Regions from separate parts of the Streptomyces sp. NPDC047974 genome, predicted to be linked through region 3. Evidence: riboswitches for the same ligand, from Rfam matches in the RefSeq annotation. Region 3 holds a riboswitch; each other region holds the start of a gene.

Region 1 (3,355 bases), on a different contig from region 3:
GGGACCGGCGGTGTGCCCCGGGGACCCTACGGGGGCGAGCCGCGGCCGCCCGTCGCCTTCGGGGCGACCCGGAGGTTCCTGCAGGCGCTGCCGCCGCTGATCATCATCGGCGGGGTGGCCTTCGACCTGTCCACCCCGCCCTCGTACACGGCGGCGCCGCTCTTCTCCGCCGCGCCGCTGGTCGCCGCGCCGTTCTTCTCCCGGCTCACGACCCTGGTGACCGGGCTCGCGGCGATCCTCGCCTCGGTCGGGCTGCACGCGTACAACGACACGCTCTCCGACGTGCCCTCGCTCACCGAGACCCTCACCGTGGTGACCGTCTCCGCCCTCGCGATGCTGATCAACCTGGTGGTGCGGCGCAGCGGCGAGCGGCTGGCGTCGGCGCGGGTGATCGCCGAGGCGGCGCAGCGGGCGGTGCTTCCGATGCCGGCGGAGCGGATCGCGGGGCTCCAGTGCGCGGCGCGGTACGAGGCGGCGCAGGCGGACGCGTTCATCGGCGGCGACCTCTTCGCCGTGCAGGACACTCCGCACGGGGTGCGGCTCGTGGTCGGGGACGTGCGGGGCAAGGGGATGGACGCGGTGGAGGCGGTGGCCGTGGTGATCGGCGCCTTCCGGGAGGCGGCCGAGCAGGAGGCGGCCCTGGAGGGGGTGGCGGCGCGGCTCGAACGGGCGCTGACCCGGGAGGGGACGCGGCGCGAGGGCCTCGACGCCTTCGAGGGGTTCACCACGGCGGTGCTCGCCGAGATCCCGCGCGAGGGCGGGGTCGTACGGATCGTGAACCGGGGGCATCCGCCGCCGCTGCTGCTGTACGGGGACGGGCGGCTGGAGCCGCTGGAGCCGACCGAGGCGGCGCTGCCGCTCGGGATGGGGGAGCTGGCGGTGGGGCCGGACCGGGCCGACGAGTGGCCGTACCCGCCGGGCACGACGCTGCTGTTCCACACGGACGGGTTGTCGGAGGCGCGGGACGCGCGGGGGGTCTTCTACGATCCGGCGGCGCGGCTCGCGGGAGCGGTCTTCCCGGGGCCCGGGGAGCTCCTGGACGCGCTCGTGGACGACGTGCGGCGGCACACCGGCGGGCGTTCGACGGACGACATGGCGCTGCTCGCGGTGAGCCGGCCGGCGGCGGGTGCGCCGGAGCGGCGGCGGACGATGCCGGTGGTGCCGCCGGGACCGGCGCGTTGACGCGGGTACCGCACGTCCGACCCCGGTCACGGTCCGTGCTCACGAGGTCTCACAGCGATAACAATTGACATAACGTCAGATTCTCGGGGTGGAGCGAAGGCTCGCTGAAGGCGGCTCAACTCGGGCGATTCCCTGCCAATTCAATGAATGATCAAGGGGAACGGCTTGGAATAGGAGTGCGGTGTCTATTAACGTTCGATAACGCAGCGCGGTCGTCCCAGCCGTCGCAAGAGACGGCTCCGTGCGCACGTGCCGAATCCCGCAAGGGAACCGGGGAACCAACCCTTGGGGTGAATCGGGCCCCTCGCACCTCCCCCGTGCGAAGAGCCCGTAGGAGACCTTCCTGCTCCGAACCCGTCAGCTAACCCGGTAGGCGAGAAGGAAGGAAAGGAGCGCGCCTCCGTGGCGTCCAACACCCCCGTACCCGAAGCCCCCTTCGACCCCTTCGGCGGCCCGGGTGCCGTCGGCGCGGACGATCCGGACGGCTTCGCGCCCGGCGCGTACGAGACGGCCTCCTTCACCCCCGCCCCCGGCGAGTGGAACCCGACCGAGGGCTCCCTGCGCGCCGAGAGCCGCTCCGGCGGCCGGCACCGGGTCGTGAAGCAGCGGTCCAACTTCGCCCGCTCCTCCACCGTCCTCGGCGTCGGCGTCATCGCCGCCGTCGGCGCGGGCGGCCTCGCCACCGCGCAGGAGAAGGCCCCCGTCGCCATCTCCCTCCCCGACCTGCCCGACCTGGGCCTGCCGGACGCCCACGACCTGCCCGGCGTCGGCGACCTCCTGCCCGGCGGCGAGGAGGAGAAGACCGCCCCGGTCCGCGAGTCCGCGCCGGCCCCGGCCGGCGGCGTCGCCGCGAAGCCGCTGACCTCGGTCACGTACACCGCCCCGGCCGACACCGCCGCCGGCACCGAGGCCGTGGAGCGCACCGCCACCACCGCCGACGCCGGCGAGGCCCTGCGCGCCCGCATCCTCCAGCAGGCCGAACAGCAGCAGCAGGCCGCCGCCGACGCCGAGAAGCTCGCCGCCGAGAAGGCCGCCGCGGAGAAGGCCGCCGCCGACGCCCAGGCGCAGGCCGAGGCCGCCGCGAAGGCCGAGGCCGACCGCATCGCCGCCGAGAAGGCCAAGGCGGAGGCGGAGCGGCTCGCCGCGGAGAAGGCCGAGGCCGAGCGCATCGCCGCCGAGAAGGCGGAGGCCGAGCGGCTCGCCCAGCTGGCCGCCAGCTACTCCATGCCGCTCTCCTCCTACACCCTCACCTCCACCTACATGCAGTCCGGCTCGATGTGGTCATCCGGCTACCACACCGGCCTCGACTTCGCCGCCCCCACCGGCACCCCGCTCAAGGCGGTGCACGGCGGCACCATCAAGTCGGCCGGCTGGTCCGGCTCGTACGGCTACCGGATCGTCCTGGAGCTGGAGGACGGCACCGAGGTCTGGTACTGCCACCTCTCCTCGATGACCGTGGCCGCCGGCCAGACCGTCACCACCGGCGAGACCATCGGCCGCGTCGGCGCCACCGGCAACGTCACGGGTCCCCACCTCCACATGGAGGTCCACACCCCCGACGGTTCGGGCATCGACCCGGCGGAGTGGCTGCGCTCCAAGGGCCTGTCGGTCTGACCCCCGACGCATGAGCGTTCCGGCCGGGGTTCAGGCTCCTCGACCGGAATAGGCCCGGCGGCGCAGGGGGTTGAGTACGTCATGTCCTCACCCCTGCGCCCGCTGGGCACCTCCGACCTGCACGTCTTCCCGCTCGCCCTCGGCGGCAACGTCTTCGGCTGGAGCGCCGACGAGGAGCGGTCCTTCGCCGTCCTCGACGCCTACGCCGCCGCGGGCGGCAACTTCCTGGACACCGCCGACGTCTACTCCGAGTGGGTCGAGGGCAACGAGGGCGGGGAGTCCGAGACCATCATCGGCCGCTGGATGGCCGCCCGCGGCAACCGCTCCGACATCGTCGTCGCCACCAAGGTCGGCCACCACTCCCGCCTCAAGGGCCTGGCCGCCACCACCATCAAGGCCGGCGCGGAGGAGTCCCTGCGCCGCCTCGGCACCGACTACATCGACCTCTACTACACGCACTTCGACGACGAGTCCGTGCCGGTGGAGGAGATCGTCACCGCCCTCGACCAGCTCGTGAAGGACGGCAAGGTGCGGGCCGTCGCCGCCTCCAACATCTCCG
Region 2 (3,355 bases), on a different contig from region 3:
CCGCGTGCCGGCGGCTGACGACGAAGCCCTCGGACTCCAGGGTGCGCAGCGCCTCGCGGACCGGGACGCGGGAGACGCCGTAACGGCGGGCGAGCTGTTCCTCGGTCAGCCGGCTGCCGCGCTCGAAGATCCCCGAGACGATGTCGTCCCGGATCGCCGTGCATACCGATTGCGCGGGAACCCGCATGTCCGACCTCCGTATTCGCTCCGCGCGCACCGAATTCGAGCAGCGCCGTTCACGCGACTCTATTGCAGGGCGCGGGAAATTCCGATGCCCCCTCGGAATTCGTCCGGTTCGCGGTGGAATCCCTCCGGATCCGGAGCACCGCACCCGCTCGCCGGGGCGCGAAAAGGCCCCGGCTCGTGGGAGCCGGGGCCTTTCGGTGCAGCGGGGGCGCGGGACGTCAGAGGCTGACGCCGCGGGCGCGGAGGTACGCGACGGGGTTGATGTCGGAGCCGTACTCGGCGGTGGTCCGGGCCTCGAAGTGGAGGTGCGGGCCGGTGGAGTTGCCGGTCGAGCCGGAGACGCCTATCTGCTGGCCGGGCTCGACGCTCTGGCCGACATAGACGCCGATGGACGACAGGTGGCCGTACTGGGTGTACGTGCCGTCGTTCATCCGGATCACGATGTTGTTGCCGTACGCGCCGCCCCAGCCGGCCTCGACGACGGTGCCGGAGCCGACGGAGACGACCGAGCTGCCGTAGGAGGCGTGGAAGTCGACGCCGGAGTGGCTGCCGGAGGACCAGAGCGAGCCGCCGGTCTTGTAGCCGGTGGAGACGTACGAGCCGGCGACCGGGAGGTTGAAGGAGGCGAGCCGGCGGCGCTCGGCCTCACGGGCGGCGCGCTCCTTGGCCTCGCGGATCTCCTGGGCGCGGGCCTCGGCCTTGCGCTTCGCCTCGGCGCGCGCCTTGGCCCGGGCCTCGGCCTCGGTGGCCTCCCGCTCCTGGGCGGCGGCCTGCGCGTTGACCTGGTCGGCGATGGACTCGTCGGCGATCACCCGGGTGAGGCCGGTGTCCTCGGGGGAACGGTCGTCCGTGTCGGCGGCGAGCGCCGGGGAGGCCAGGGTGCCGACGACGCCGGTGGTCGCGAGGGCGGCCACGCCGGCGATGCCGGCGCTGCGGCGAGCCAGTCGGCTCGCACCACGATGCTTCCCGGTGGCACGGGTGAACGCCAAGACGGTTCCTTTCCTTCCTTCTCGCCTACCGGGTTAGCTGACGGGTTCGGAGCAGGAAGGTCTCCTACGGACCCCTCCGCGTGGCGAAGGCGTCCGATTCACCCCAGGGACTGCGTGGGTCCCCGGCTCCCCAGGCTCGCGCCTGACGGGGACTCGGCGATGTCTGTCCGGTTGCCGCGGGTGCGGCGCGTGCGTCGGGTCGGACAGACGGATCGACGCTAGGCCGGACGGATGTCGATCGCCAAACAGACACGCTCATTTGTAAGACATGCCACAGGGCATACGATCATCTTTGACGCCGTAACGGACAAAGCGGAGGTCTCCGGCGCTTCTACGCACCGGAGACCTCCGCCCGGGGTTGACGACCGGTCAACTCACCGTGGGCCTACTCACCCGGAGTCAACTCACCATGGGTCGGCTCACCCCGAGGTCGGCTCCCCACGAGGTCGGCTCCCCACGAGGTCGGCTCACCACGAGGTCGGCTCACCCCGGGATCAGCTCACCACCGTCACCTCGCCGATGCCGAGGGCCCGCACGGGCTCCTCGATCTGCGACGCGTCGCCCACCAGGACCGTGACGAGCCGGTCCACCGGGAAGGCGCTGACGACGGCGGCCGTGGCCTCGACCGTGCCGGTCTCGGCGAGCCGCGCGTACAGCCGGGCCTGGTAGTCGTCCGGGAGGTGCTGCTCGACCTGGTCGGAGAGGGTCGCGGCGACCGACGCGGCCGTCTCGTACTTGAGCGGGGCCACGCCCACCAGGTTCTGCACCGCCACGTCCCGCTCGGCGTCGGTCAGACCGCCCTCCGCCAGGGTGCGGAGCACCTGCCACAGGTCGCCGAGGGCCGGACCGGTGTTGGGGGTGTCGACCGAGCCGCTGATCGCGAGCATCGAGGCGCCGTGCCCCTCGCCGTCCGAGCGGAGCACCTGCCCGAAGGCGCGCACGCCGTACGTGTACCCCTTCTCCTCGCGCAGGACGGCGTCCAGACGGGACGTCAGGGTGCCGCCGAGGCAGTAGACGCCGAGGACCTGCGCGGCCCACACGGAGTCGTGGCGGTCCGGGCCGATCCGGCCGATCAGCAGCTGGGTCTGGACCGCCCCGGGGCGGTCGACGATGACGACCCGTCCGGTGTCGTCGGCGGTGATCGGCGCCATCGGGCGCGGCGCGGCCGGCTTGCCGCTCCAGCCGCCCAGGGTCTCGGCGAGCACCTTGTCGAGGTCGACGCCGGTGAGGTCGCCGACGACGACCGCGGTGGCGGCGGCGGGCCGCAGGTGCGCGTCGTAGAAGGCGCGGACGGCGGCGGCGTCGATGGCCTTCACCGTCTCCTCGGTGCCCTGGCGGGGCCGGGACATCCGGGTCGCGGCCGGGAAGAGCTCCTTGTAGAGCTGCTTCGCGGCACGGCGGCTCGGGTTGGCCGCCTCGTGCGGGATCTCGTCGAGCCGGTTGTCCACCAGGCGCTTGACCTCGTCCGGGTCGAAGGCCGGGGAGATCAGCGCCTCGGCGACCAGCCCGAGCGCCTTGGGGAGCCGGGAGACCGGGACCTCCAGGGAGACCCGGACGCCGGGGTGGTCCGCGTGGGCGTCGAGCGTGGCGCCGCAGCGCTCCAGCTCGGCCGCGAACTCCTCGGCGGCCCGCTCGGTGGTCCCCTCGGAGAGGGCGCGCGCCATGATCGTGGCGACGCCGTCGAGGCCCTCGGGCTCGGCGTCCAGCGGCGCGTCGAGGAAGATCTCGACGGCCACGACCTGCTGGCCGGGGCGGTGGCAGCGGAGCACCGTCAGGCCGTTGTCGAGCGCGCCGCGCTCGGGGGCCGGGAAGGCCCACGGCCTGGCCGTGCCGGCCTTCGGCTGCGGGTGGAACTCCATGCTCGTCAGGGACGTGGCGGCGTCGGTCACCGGTCCGCTCCTTCCTCGTCGTCGCCGTCGGCGCTGTCGGCGCTGTCGTCGGTGGACACCGGCTCGTAGACCAGCACCGCGCGGTTGTCGGGGCGCAGCCGGGCCGCGGCCACCTCGCGCACCTCGTCGGCGGTGACGGCGAGGACGCGGTCGACCGCGGTCAGGGCGAGCTGCGGGTCGCCGAACAGCACGGCGAAGCGGCACAGTTCGTCGGCGCGGCCGGCCACCGTGCCGAGCCGGTCGAGCCATTCGCGCTCCAGCTGGGCCTGGGCGCGCTCCATCTCCTCGGCG
Region 3 (3,355 bases):
CTACGCCACCCGGGCCGACATCGTGCGCGTCCACCCCGGCGAGGAGTGGCTGCACGTGCTCGAAGGGCAGGTCCGGCTCGCGCTCGGCGACGCCGTGCACCTGCTCGGCCCCGGGGACAGCGCGCACTTCGACTCGCTCACCCCGCACCGGATCGGCGCGGCCGGCCGCGCCGGTGCCGAGGTGCTCTTCGTCCACACGCTCCTGCAGAGCCCCGCCGCCGAGCTGTGCCTGGGCGGCGGCACCCCGCACTCCCGCTGAGCCCGAAAGGCTGGTCGACATGTCCGACAAGTCAGTGAATTCCGCCCCGGTCACCGGTGAGGAGCGCGGCGAGGGGAAGTTCCCCAAGGGGCTGGTGCTCCGCCTCTTCGCCTACCTGATCGCCGGTCACCTCTTCGCCGGCTTCCTCTACCTGCTCTTCATGCTGGGCGGGCAGAACCAGTGACCGGGCGGGAGGGCCCGCGGCCTCACGCCTCCGTGAGGAACCGCTCGCGCAGCCGCTCGCGGGTCTCCGGCGCCAGCTCCAGGCCGTCCGCGAGGTAGGCGTCCACGGAGCCCCAGGTGGCGTCGATGGCCTCGAAGGCCGCCCGCAGGTACTCCACCCGCGCGTCGAAGAGCGGGCTCAGCAGCTCCATCACCTCGGGCGCCATCGCGTCCCGGGCGGTGGGGCTGCGGCGCACCTTGTAGCGGCGGTGCGGGGCGCCGGACTTCACGTAGTCCGCCTCGATGGCCTCGCGCTCCACGCCGAGGGCGAGCAGGGTGATCGCGATCGAGAGCCCGGCGCGGTCCTTGCCGGCCGCGCAGTGCATCAGGGCCGGGACGGCCTCCTCGGCGAGGGCGTGCAGGATGCGGCTGTGCTCGGCGGTCCGCTCCACGATCATCCGGCGGTACGCGGAGGTCATCCGGTCCGCCGCCTTTCCGTCGCCGAGCAGGTCCCGCAGCGTGTCGAGGTCGCCCTCGCGGACCATCCGCCAGAACTCCTTGCCGTCGGCCGGGTCGCTCAGGGGTATGTTCACGTTCCGCACGCCCGGGAGCTCCACGTCCGGACCCTCCACCTTGGCGTCGGCCTCGTTGCGGAAGTCGAAGATCGTGTGCAGGCCGAGGCCGGAGAGGAAGGCCGCGTCGGACTCGGTGGCGTCGGCGAGGTGACCGCTGCGGAAGAGGGTGCCGGGCCGGACCGCGCGTCCGTCGGTGGTCGGCAGGCCGGCCACGTCCCGGAAGTTGCGGACCGCCGCGAGCTCGGGCTCGCCGGGTTCGAGGGTCTTGACCTGCGGCAGCTGCTGCGTCACGGATGCTCCTGGTGGTAGGCGTTCACGGGGCCCGTACGAGATCGGTTCCCCCCGCAATCATCCCGTCGAGCGCGGCGCGGCGCACCCCCCTGGACGGTAATGGGCGATCTGTCCGTATTGGAAGGTCTTGGGGTAACGCGCCCCGGTTGAGGGGGAGATGGAATTCGGCGCGTGAGCAGGGTCATAGAGGTGACGGATCGTGGCCGACCGCCCGGTCCAACCCCCCTCCCCGAAAAGGGAATCGAGGGACCGTCATCCACGGAGGGTGACCGGAATTCCAGGCCCGAAGATCGTCCCGGAATGCCCGTCGAATTCCGTGGCTTGTTCGCGCCGACCCGGCTCGTCTAGCGTCGCCGTCAATCCGGTCGGACCGCCGAATCCTGCCACCGTCCGGAATTCACACCCGTCCACGCTGGCAGGAGCGGGGGACCCAAGGAAGTACGCCGGTCCCGCGACGCAGGACGGCTAGGGGTGAAGCCGCGTGAGAAACGCGGCCGGACATCTCCAGTCCGAACCCGACAGCTCACCTCGCAGGCGCCGGAGAGGAATTCGCCATGCCCGCGAAGGGTAAGCACCGCCGCCAGAAGTCCACCCTGATCACCCGTGGCCTCGTCGCCGCCGGCACCGGTGGCGCCGTCGTCGCGCTGCCGCTGATCGGCGCCACCGGCGCCCACGCCGCCGAGCAGGCCGCCCCGGCCGCCGTCTCCGGCACCGTGATCGCCGCCGCGCAGGTCCAGGCCAAAGCCGCCCCGGCCGCCAAGGCCGCCGCCCCGACCACGTACTCCGTCGTCGCCGGCGACTACCTGTCCAAGATCGCCGCCGACCACGACGTCGCCGGCGGCTGGAAGCGGCTCTACGCCGACAACCGCCAGGTCGTCGGCGAGAACCCCTCGCTGATCCTCCCGGGCATGAAGCTCACCCTCGGCGCCAAGAACCCCGCCAAGGCCGCCGCCCCGAAGCCCGCCGCCCCGGCCGCCGCGCCGAAGGCCGCCCCGAAGGCCGCCGTCAAGGCCGCCCCGAAGGCCACGGCGAAGGCCACCGAGCAGACCCGCGCCTCCCGCTCCGCCGAGCGCGCCGCGGCCCCGGCCGCCGCCGCCCCGGCCGCGTCCGGCTGGGTCGCCCCGGTCTCCGGCGGCGTCTCCACGCCGTACCGCGCCTCCGGCTCCATGTGGTCCTCCGGCTACCACACCGGTGCCGACTTCATCGCCTCCTCCGGCACCACCGTCCGCGCCGTCGGCGCCGGCACGGTCGTCTCCGCCGGCTGGAGCGGCGCCTACGGCAACGAGGTCGTCATCCAGCACGCCGACGGCAACTACTCGCAGTACGCCCACCTCTCCTCCCTGGCCGTCTCCGCCGGCCAGTCGGTGAGCGGCGGCCAGCAGATCGGTCTCTCCGGCTCCACCGGCAACTCGACCGGCCCGCACCTGCACTTCGAGATCCGCACCTCGCCGAGCTACGGCGCGGACATCGACCCGCTGGCCTACCTGCGCCAGCACGGGGTCTCCATCTGACCCGTCCGGACCAACGGACACGGCGAAGGCCCGGCACCCGCGTGCCGGGCCTTCGCCCTATTCCGGGCTTGGCAAATTCTTTATCGGTGGCATATATCACCCGCCGTCAACCCCTCCTTACGGTCGCGTAGGTCACATCCGGAAAGGAAGGATGTGCTGTCGTGGCAGACGATTCGAGAGCAACAGAAGAGAACGTGTTCGGGGCGGTCGGGGGATTCGGGTCGTACGCGGCGATCGGTGACAGCTTCACCGAGGGCGTCGGAGACCCGGGGCCGGACGGGACCTATGTCGGCTGGGCGGACCGCTTCGCGGTGCTCCTCGCCGACCAGCTGCCGGACCACCAGGAATTCCGCTACGCGAACCTCGCGGTCCGCGGCCGCCTCCTCGACCAGATCGTGGCCGAGCAGGTCCCCCGGGCCAAGGAGCTCGCCCCCGACCTGGTCACCTTCTGCGCGGGCGGCAACGACATCATCCGCCCCGGCACCGACCCCGACGACGTCGCCGAGCGGTTCGAGCGGGCGGTGCGGGACCTCACCTCCGCCGTCGGCACCGTCATG
Region 4 (3,355 bases), on a different contig from region 3:
GGCTGTTTCCGGCCCCCGTCGGTGCCGGACGGCATCTCGCGGCTGCGGCTGACGGCCCGCGCGGACCTCACGGACGCGGAGATCGGGCGCGCGGTCGCCACGATCGTGCGGACCGCGCCGGCCGGGGCGCGCTGACCACCCGCACACAGCGGGCTCCCGATCCCGCCCACGCGCCGTCGACAGGCCCGGAGTTCACCGCTTCGGGCGACAGAACGGGGCATATCTCGGGAGAACGACCCACCCGGGTGCCCGATCGGTGGCAGGCTGACGCGGAGCGCGAGCCGGGGCGACGCCCCCGGCGGGAAAGGGACGACGTCGCCATGGCAGATCACCAGGAAGCATCCGTCACTCTGCCCAGCGAGCCCGGCGCGGTCGCCACGGCGCGGAGGTTCGTGGCGGAGGCGCTCGGCCGCTGGGGTCTGGACGACGGCGGCGACACGGCGGACTCGATCCGGCTGATGGTCTCGGAGCTGGCGACCAACGCGGTGCTGCACACCTTCGGGCAGTCGCCCACCTTCACCGTCGAGCTCCGCCTCGACCGCGAGGAGGTGCTGCGGATCGGCGTCACCGACAGCCATCCGCGCTTCCCGCGCCGGCTCCCGGCCGCCGTCCAGCAGGACAACGGCCGCGGCATGGTGATCATCCGGGTCCTCGCCGCCGAGGCCGGCGGACGGCTCTCGGTGACGGCGACCGCCGAGGGCGGCAAGACGGTGTGGATCACGCTGCCCTGGGCCGCGGCGGCCGTTCCGGCCTGCTGAACCGGTTCGCCGGGGCCGGACCGCTCACTCGGCGTGCTGCCGCGTCGAGGGCCATGAGCCGCCGGCGAAGTGGGGAGCCCAGTAGTAGGGGTTGACCTCTTCGAGCCTGCGGGCGATCCAGCGGGTGGGGTCCTCGGGGTCGGGCACGCCGACCTCCACGTCGGGCCCCCAGAGCGCGAGGCGCTCCTGGCAGACGCCGCACGGCGGCAGGATGACGTAACGGCCGTCCTCCGGGTCGCGGAAGACGCAGACGGACGCGGTCACCGCGCGGTCCAGGGTGTACGCCTGGCAGTAGGCGCCGGTCTCCTGGCACAGGGTGACGCTCGCGTGGATGTTGTCGAAACCGACGCTCGTCAGGATCCGCCCGTCGTCGAGACGGACGGCGGCGGCCCCGCCGGGCTCCTCGGGGGACCAGCGGCGGTCCAGCTGGGCCACGGCGGCGTCGACGAGTTCCTGATCGAGTGTCATGGCCGCATCCTAGGAGCCGGGTCCCGGAAGGGGCGTCCCGGTTTCCGGAGGCGTGCGCGGGAAGAGCGCCCGCGGTGAGGGGTGCGGCGGCGCCACCGCACCCCGGGGACACCACCGCGGGCGCCCGGTGGGTCAGCGCACGCGGCCGTAGTAGACCTTCGAGGACCAGATCCGGTCGAGCTTCACCCAGGAGCCGGTCTTGGGCGAGTGCCAGATCTTGCCGCTGCCGGCGTAGATCCCCACGTGGTAGACCCTGCCGCCCGAGTGGAAGAAGACCAGGTCCCCCTTCTGTCGGCCGGCGGCGGAGATGTGCCGGGTCTTGTTGTACTGCTGCTGCGCGGTGCGCGGCAGCGTCTTTCCCGCCTTCTTGTAGGCGTAGAGCGTGAGCCCGGAGCAGTCGAAGCGGGTGGGGCCCGCCGAGCCGTACCGGTAGGGCGCGCCCTTCTTGGACGCCGCCACGTTCAGGGCCTGCGTCGCGTGGGAGGTGGCCGCCTGGGCCTCGGGTGCGGCTCCCGGTGCGAGGAGCGTGCCGCCGACGGCGGCGAGGGTGAGAGCCGAGACGGCTCCGGCCCGGGACAGCAGGGACGGGACATGCATCTGCGCAGTCATGCGCAACCCTTCGTCAGCCGCCTGTGAAGGATGACCTGTCGGGTTCGGGCAGGCGAAGATGCCCGGCCGCGGCTGCGGCTTCACCCCAAGGGACGGCCGCGCCGGGGATACGGCGCGATCGACCCGTACTGCTCGGGTCCTCCACTCCTGCCGGTCCAATCCTGTCGACCAGACGTCCGGGACGGCGGCAGGACTCGGCGTCCGCCCGGACCGCCCCGCCTGGATGGCGGGGGCTTGTCGTCGTCGAGGATCTTGACCCACGGTTCGGTCGAAAACCGAGCGGAAACGACGTTATGTGAGGCTCCTCACGACTGATCCATACGGGTGGACAAGAGGGTTTCGTGATCGTCGTAGGTTTGGCCGACGAGCCCCGTACCAGCATCGGAATGCCTGATTCCGCCAAATGCGTACACCTGTTGCGCAACTCGCACACTTCATCTGTCGGTCGCGCGACTACGCCGGACGGGGGATGGATCCTGCGTCCCGTGTCGGCCGTCCGGGGCTCGACACGACACGTCGGAATGTCAACTGGCCCGCGTGCCGGGCACGGTGACGCGGGCGGCCCGCCGCTCGCCGTCCAACACCCGCAGCGCGCAGGCCAATGTCTCGGAGTGGACCTCGCTCTCGCCCCGCATATGCATGAGCGTCAGGGCCTCGCGCAGCGCCTCCGCCCGCCCGACCAGGGCCTGCGCGGCCCGCAGGGCCCCATAGGTATGCGATCCCCTGGATGGATTGATCTTCCCCAGAAGGTCGACGACTTCGAGGTAGGCGTCGATCAACTGCCCCTCGGCGCGCGTCAGGGCGGGCAGCGGCGGAAGCTCCGGCACCATCGCGGTCTCACCGTGCCGTCGGCGTGCCGGAGTCGGCCCGACGCGTGCCGACGATCGAGTCGACCAGGCCGTACGCGAGCGCCGCCGGCGCGTCGAGGACGGTCAGGCGCTCGGTGTCGGCGGCGACCTCGGCCGCCTCCCGGCCGGTGTACGCGGAGAGGAGTCCGGTCATCACGTCGCGTAGCCGCAGCAGTTCGCGCGCCTGGAGGTCCAGGTCGGAGAGCCGGCCGGCGAGCGGCTCGTCGAGGATCGGCTGGCGCAGGGTGACCCGGGCGCCGGGCAGCATCATGCGCTTGCCGGGCGCGCCCGCGGCGAGCAGGACCGCCGCCGTGGAGCCGGCCTGGCCGAGGCAGGTGGTCTCCACGTCGCTCGCCAGGCTGCGCATGGTGTCGTGGATCGCGGTCGTCGCGGTGATCGAGCCGCCGGGGGAGTTGAGGTAGAGCGCGATGTCCCGCCCCGGATCCGCGTGGTCCAGGTGGAGGAGCTGGGCGATCACGTCGCTCGCGGCGACGTCGTCGACGGTCGTGCCGAGGAGGACGATCCGGTTCTCCAGGAGCTTCGCGTAGGGATCGAGGGTCCGGGTGCCGTACGAGGTCCGCTCCGAGAACTCCGGCAGTACGTGACGTGCGTCCATCAGGGGTGCCTCCTTCTGTAAAAAATGTACAGGACGTACAGGCCGTAAGCTGAGGA

Evidence for each region. Region 3 has a riboswitch for cyclic di-AMP ahead of AB0E19_RS05430 (LysM peptidoglycan-binding domain-containing M23 family metallopeptidase). Riboswitches for the same ligand answer to the same signal wherever they lie in the genome.
Region 1: it holds a riboswitch for cyclic di-AMP, as region 3 does, so the genes downstream of both, AB0E19_RS24920 (M23 family metallopeptidase) here and AB0E19_RS05430 (LysM peptidoglycan-binding domain-containing M23 family metallopeptidase) in region 3, are expected to answer to the same signal.
Region 2: it holds a riboswitch for cyclic di-AMP, as region 3 does, so the genes downstream of both, AB0E19_RS31145 (M23 family metallopeptidase) here and AB0E19_RS05430 (LysM peptidoglycan-binding domain-containing M23 family metallopeptidase) in region 3, are expected to answer to the same signal.
Region 4: it holds a riboswitch for cyclic di-AMP, as region 3 does, so the genes downstream of both, AB0E19_RS28150 (C40 family peptidase) here and AB0E19_RS05430 (LysM peptidoglycan-binding domain-containing M23 family metallopeptidase) in region 3, are expected to answer to the same signal.

What each region holds. Positions count from the first base shown of each region.
Region 1 covers NZ_JBEZNU010000018.1:141,653-145,007, forward strand. The annotation lists gene AB0E19_RS24915 (PP2C family protein-serine/threonine phosphatase) at 13-1,182, shown strand; cyclic di-AMP (ydaO/yuaA leader) riboswitch at 1,423-1,573, shown strand; gene AB0E19_RS24920 (M23 family metallopeptidase) at 1,585-2,796, shown strand; gene AB0E19_RS24925 (aldo/keto reductase) at 2,878-3,355, shown strand, end outside.
Region 2 covers NZ_JBEZNU010000029.1:52,601-55,955, reverse strand. The annotation lists gene AB0E19_RS31150 (GntR family transcriptional regulator) at 1-187, opposite strand, end outside; gene AB0E19_RS31145 (M23 family metallopeptidase) at 405-1,175, opposite strand; cyclic di-AMP (ydaO/yuaA leader) riboswitch at 1,183-1,344, opposite strand; gene AB0E19_RS31140 (pitrilysin family protein) at 1,670-3,034, opposite strand; gene AB0E19_RS31135 (pitrilysin family protein) at 3,061-3,355, opposite strand, start outside.
Region 3 covers NZ_JBEZNU010000002.1:527,197-530,551, reverse strand. The annotation lists gene AB0E19_RS05445 (helix-turn-helix domain-containing protein) at 1-259, shown strand, start outside; gene AB0E19_RS05440 (DUF6126 family protein) at 279-443, shown strand; gene AB0E19_RS05435 (tyrosine-protein phosphatase) at 466-1,287, opposite strand; cyclic di-AMP (ydaO/yuaA leader) riboswitch at 1,682-1,837, shown strand; gene AB0E19_RS05430 (LysM peptidoglycan-binding domain-containing M23 family metallopeptidase) at 1,842-2,798, shown strand; gene AB0E19_RS05425 (SGNH/GDSL hydrolase family protein) at 2,960-3,355, shown strand, end outside.
Region 4 covers NZ_JBEZNU010000023.1:88,247-91,601, forward strand. The annotation lists gene AB0E19_RS28135 (8-amino-7-oxononanoate synthase) at 1-135, shown strand, start outside; gene AB0E19_RS28140 (ATP-binding protein) at 321-758, shown strand; gene AB0E19_RS28145 (cytidine deaminase) at 783-1,226, opposite strand; gene AB0E19_RS28150 (C40 family peptidase) at 1,359-1,835, opposite strand; cyclic di-AMP (ydaO/yuaA leader) riboswitch at 1,839-2,045, opposite strand; gene AB0E19_RS28155 (hypothetical protein) at 2,360-2,665, opposite strand; gene AB0E19_RS28160 (ATP-dependent Clp protease proteolytic subunit) at 2,673-3,299, opposite strand.